One region of the Pseudomonas sp. S11P7 genome, then DNA from elsewhere that is predicted to be linked to it. Evidence: riboswitches for the same ligand, from Rfam matches in the RefSeq annotation. Region 1 holds a riboswitch; the other holds the start of a gene.

Region 1 (2,196 bases):
TGATCGAGCGGCTGAGTGCGTTGCTGGAGATGCGCAGGTTTTCGTGCATGTCTTCGGAGATTTTTACGATGCCCATGGGTGTTATCCGATACGAAGTGTATATGGATCGTATATTAGCTGCGGGGGTTCGCGGATTGCAAATCCGGGTTGTGACGTTTGTTTTTTTCAGGGTCTGCAGGCGGGTGGTTAGAAGCATGCGGTCGGCTTTGAACCTGTGGTGGCCCCGCCCCTCACCCCAGCCCTCTCCCGAGGGAGAGGGAGCCGATCTTCGTTAGCTTCTGAATTTGTGTTCAGCTCGGTACTCGGTGTGGCCATATGTCGCCCAAACACCGCGATCAGTCCCCTCTCCCTCCGGGAGAGGGCTAGGTGAGGGGCTTTTGATTTGCATCCATGATCGGCTTCAATCTCGGCTCGCCAACAGATTCATCTCCCCCTCAACCAGCCAAATCGTCTACCATGCCGCCGCCGGTTTCCACACGGGATTAATAGGGAATCCGAGGTGCTTGCTCAGCATCGATCGGAACTGCCCCCGCAACTGTAGGTGCCGAGCCTGCTCCACGACTGCCACTGGGTAACCCCGGGAAGGCCGGAGCCAGGCGATGACGCATCAGTCAGGAGACCTGCCGGCACAATGACTACTAACCGGCGGGGTGTCCGGGAAGGACATCGTGCCGTGCGCGTTTTTCGCGTGATGACCGGCCTTGCGCTGTTTGCCGACAGCGCTTGATGGTGTGTTTCCAAACCGTACCCGCCCTCCCCGTACGGTTCCATTGGAGACTGCTTTCATGCTGCTGACCCGCATTGCCACCCTGCTCACCGGTCTGAGCCTCTGTGCCTTGGCGCAAGCGGCGCCCACGGTTTATCCGCTGACGATCGAGAATTGCGGCAGCAGCCTGACCTTCCAGCACGCCCCCGCCCGCACAGTCACGATCGGCCAGGCCGGCACGGAAATGCTCTATGCCCTGGGTCTGGGCGACCAAGTCATTGGCACCTCGCTGTGGTTCAACGACGTGCAGACCCAATACAAGGCGCAGAACAACACGATCGAGCGCCTCGCCGATAACGAACCCAGCTTCGAAGCAGTGATCGGCAAGCGCCCTGAACTGGTCGCGGTAGAACTGGAATGGATGGTCGGCCCGCAAGGCGCGGTCGGCACTCGCGAGCAGTTTCATGAGTTGAAGATTCCGACCTACCTGCTGCCCTCCGATTGCGAAGCCAAGGACAACCTCGTCGGCTCGGACGGAACGCGGCTGGCGCCGTTTCGCATCGACAGCATCTACAAAGGCGTGAGCCAACTGGCGGCGATTTTCGATGTGCAGGCACGCGGTGAACAGCTCAACGAACAGCTCAAAGCCAGCCTCGCGCAATCGATCGCCACGGCGAAAACCCAGCAGCGCAAAGACGTCAGCGCAGTGGTCTGGTTTTCCAGCGCCGAAATGGACATCGAGCCGTTTGTGGCCGGGCACAAAGGCGTTCCGGATTTCATGCTGAGTACCCTGGGCGTACGCAATGTGGTTGAGTCAGATGAAGAATGGCCGACCGTGGGCTGGGAAACCATCGCCAAGGCCAACCCGACGTTCCTGATCATTGCGCGCATGGATCGTCGGCGTTTCCCGGCTGATGACTATCAGAAGAAACTCGCGTTCCTGCGCAGCGACCCGGTAACGCGCAACATGGACGCGGTGAAACACAACCGCATCATCATCCTCGACGCCATGGCCATGCAGGCCAGCCTGCGTACCTTCGACGGCCTCGCACAATTGGCCGCCGCCATCAATGCCTACGACCTGGTGCCATGAGCAGACGCCTGATCCGTTCGCTGCTGGTTCTGCTGACGCTTGCGCTTGCGCTGATGGGCGGCGTGGCGATAGGTGAGACTTCGATCGAGCCGAGCGTGGTGCTGCAGGTGCTGGCCAACAAGCTTTGGGGCGCCGGCTATGTGCTCGACCCGATCGACGAAGGCATCGTCTGGAATTACCGCCTGACCCGCGCGCTGGTCGCCGCTGCCTGCGGTGCCGGGCTGGCAACGTGTGGGGTGATCTTGCAGTCGCTGTTGCGCAATCCGCTGGCCGATCCGTATCTGCTGGGCATCTCCGCCGGCGCTTCGACTGGCGCGGTGATGGTCGCCTTGCTTGGCGTGGGTGCCGGGCTGGTGTCGCTGTCGGCTGGCGCGTTTGCCGGTGCGGTGACGGCGTT
Region 2 (2,196 bases), 160 kb from region 1:
TTCAGATGAAGATTGCTCATGATGGATGGCGGCGATTATCAGGATTTACGCGGCGCCGGCCAATGCCAGCGTTGCCTGAGCGTATTTTTGTCGGCTGATCAGCAGTTTTGCCGGCGCTTGTAGCAATTGTTCTGCAAGCGCCAGCGCCGCGCTTTCCGCCACGCCGTAGCAGCCGGTGCGTTCATAAGCGATTTGCGACTGATGGCTGAGCATGGACTGGTAACCGGCCAGTTCCTCGCTGCTGAAGTACAGCAGGGGTAATGCCAGTTGCGCGGCCAGTTCCTGCAGGCTCGGTTCGTCGCGCTTCAAATCGATGCTGGCCAAGGCCTTGATCGACTTGAGCTCAATGCCATGCGCCTGCAAGGCCTGGTCGAGTAACGCGCGCAGCGTGCTGGTCGGACAGCCGCGCTGGCAGCCGAGGCCGACCACCAGCGTCGACGCTGCGCAGTCATCGCTCATGCGTGATAGTGGCCATCGCTGTTGCGGCGGAACAACCACGCACTGATCAGGCCCAGGGCCAGCCAGAACGCCACGTTGGTCAACTGCGAAGCGATTTTGAATTGGCTTTCCAGCGCTTCGGGCGCGAGCATTGAATGCACCAGCGGCTGCGGCGCGCCGATCACATGCGGCACGGCGAGAATCGCCACGCCCAGCAGCTTCATCAGCCAGTGTCGGCTGAAGGCGATCAGCGACAGGCCGACGGCGGTCGAGGCCGCAGTGCCGATCCACCACATCTGCCGCGACGCCAGATCAGCCGCAGCGGTGCCCGGCAATTCCGGCGGCAGGCCCAGGGTCGGCGCCAGCACGAACGTGGCATAACCGGCCAGCCCCCAAAGCAGGCCTTGCGCGGTGGAGCGCGGCGCACGCAGGGTGTACAGGCCCGCCAGCATCAGGGCGAAACCAACCGCCACCACCAGATTGCCACCTGTGGTCGAAACCACGCGCTGCCAGCCGTTCTCAGGCTCCCAGGCGTCGCCATCGTGGCTGTGCGCCGCAGTGCCGGCCGCGTGTTCGTGGACTTCGGCGACCGGCTCGGATTTTTCAAAGGTTTCGGCCTGAAGAATCAGCGGTGAGACCCAGAAGCTTTGCAGCAGTGTGAGCAGCAGGGCGGCCAGCAGGCCGCTGAAACCTGCGGTTTGCGCAATTCGCTTGATCATTCGGGAGGTCTCAGTGGCAAGGAAACGCAGCGCTGTGGCGGGTATCGTGAGCTGCGTTGTGCACCGCTTCGATATGCGAAAAACCGGCGAAATACACCAGGCCCGCGCCGAGAATCGAGGCGAAGGCTGCCGCGATCAGGCGTTGGCTCAGGGTGGTGGTGCTGGCGATTTTGTCCGTTTTGCTGGCGGTGCTGCTGATGATCGACATGGCGCTTCCCTATAGTGTCAGGGGCAGTCGAACGCATGCGGACCCTGCGTGACGGACACGCAGAGGTACGAACAGCGCCCGCCCACCGCGGGTTTGTTATGTCCAGTGACGCCGATTGCGCACTGTGTGTTGCGGGCCGGTCTCCGGGCTCACGAGGGGTTGGCGCCTGGCCGACCTGCAAGCGTCACCTTCCCATGCCGGGTTGGCACAGTGGCTTTGACGCTTCGCTCGCTTACCGTTGCGGGGGCAGCACCGGACTGACATGGCTCTGAGTAAAGCACATGATTCACCGGTTTCCCGTTTCACCCTGTGAAGGGCACCCGTAACAAGGCGCACAGGAGAGCATGTAGGTGGGTTTGAGTCAATTTCGGGCAGGAGTGAATATCCACGAAACCAAAGCATTGACCCATCATCAACCCATGCGTAGCCTTGCGCCTTCGAGGTTCTTCGACATCTGTCGAAGCTAAGAAGGGAACGCGGTCAAAGCCGCGGCTGCCCCCGCAACTGTGAACAGTGATGTTCGCTGCCACGCCACTGCCAGCTCAATCCACGAGCCCGCGGGAAGGCGCAGCGAACGCCAGGCCCGGCGCCTGAACACTGTCAGCCAGGAGACCTGCCTCGTCACAGATTCTCACTTTCAACCGGGCGGGGTGATCCGGTGGCGAATACTTCCGGCGCGCCTGCGCGTTTCCGGTTCTCGTCCCGTATGCCCGCCGCTTGCCAAAGGGCATACCGATGAAAACACTGGCCAAACTCCCTGTCACCATCGTCACCGGTTTCCTCGGTTCGGGCAAAACCACGTTGCTGCGGCACATGCTCGACAACGCCCAG

What was found. A riboswitch is a leader RNA that binds a small molecule or an ion and turns the genes downstream of it on or off. The one in region 1 is predicted to bind cobalamin.
Region 2: linked by a shared signal. The riboswitch ahead of M0746_RS12920 (CbtB domain-containing protein) and the one ahead of M0746_RS13555 (ABC transporter substrate-binding protein) in region 1 are both predicted to bind cobalamin.

The regions. Positions count from the first base shown of each region.
Region 1 covers NZ_JALPKS020000002.1:2,964,214-2,966,409, forward strand. The annotation lists partial or broken gene M0746_RS13550 (ParD-like family protein) at 1-202, opposite strand, end outside; cobalamin riboswitch at 450-642, shown strand; gene M0746_RS13555 (ABC transporter substrate-binding protein) at 786-1,799, shown strand; gene M0746_RS13560 (FecCD family ABC transporter permease) at 1,796-2,196, shown strand, end outside.
Region 2 covers NZ_JALPKS020000002.1:2,805,700-2,807,895, reverse strand. The annotation lists gene M0746_RS12930 (cobalamin biosynthesis protein) at 46-459, opposite strand; gene M0746_RS12925 (CbtA family protein) at 456-1,157, opposite strand; gene M0746_RS12920 (CbtB domain-containing protein) at 1,168-1,365, opposite strand; cobalamin riboswitch at 1,483-1,704, opposite strand; cobalamin riboswitch at 1,789-2,000, shown strand; gene cobW (cobalamin biosynthesis protein CobW) at 2,101-2,196, shown strand, end outside.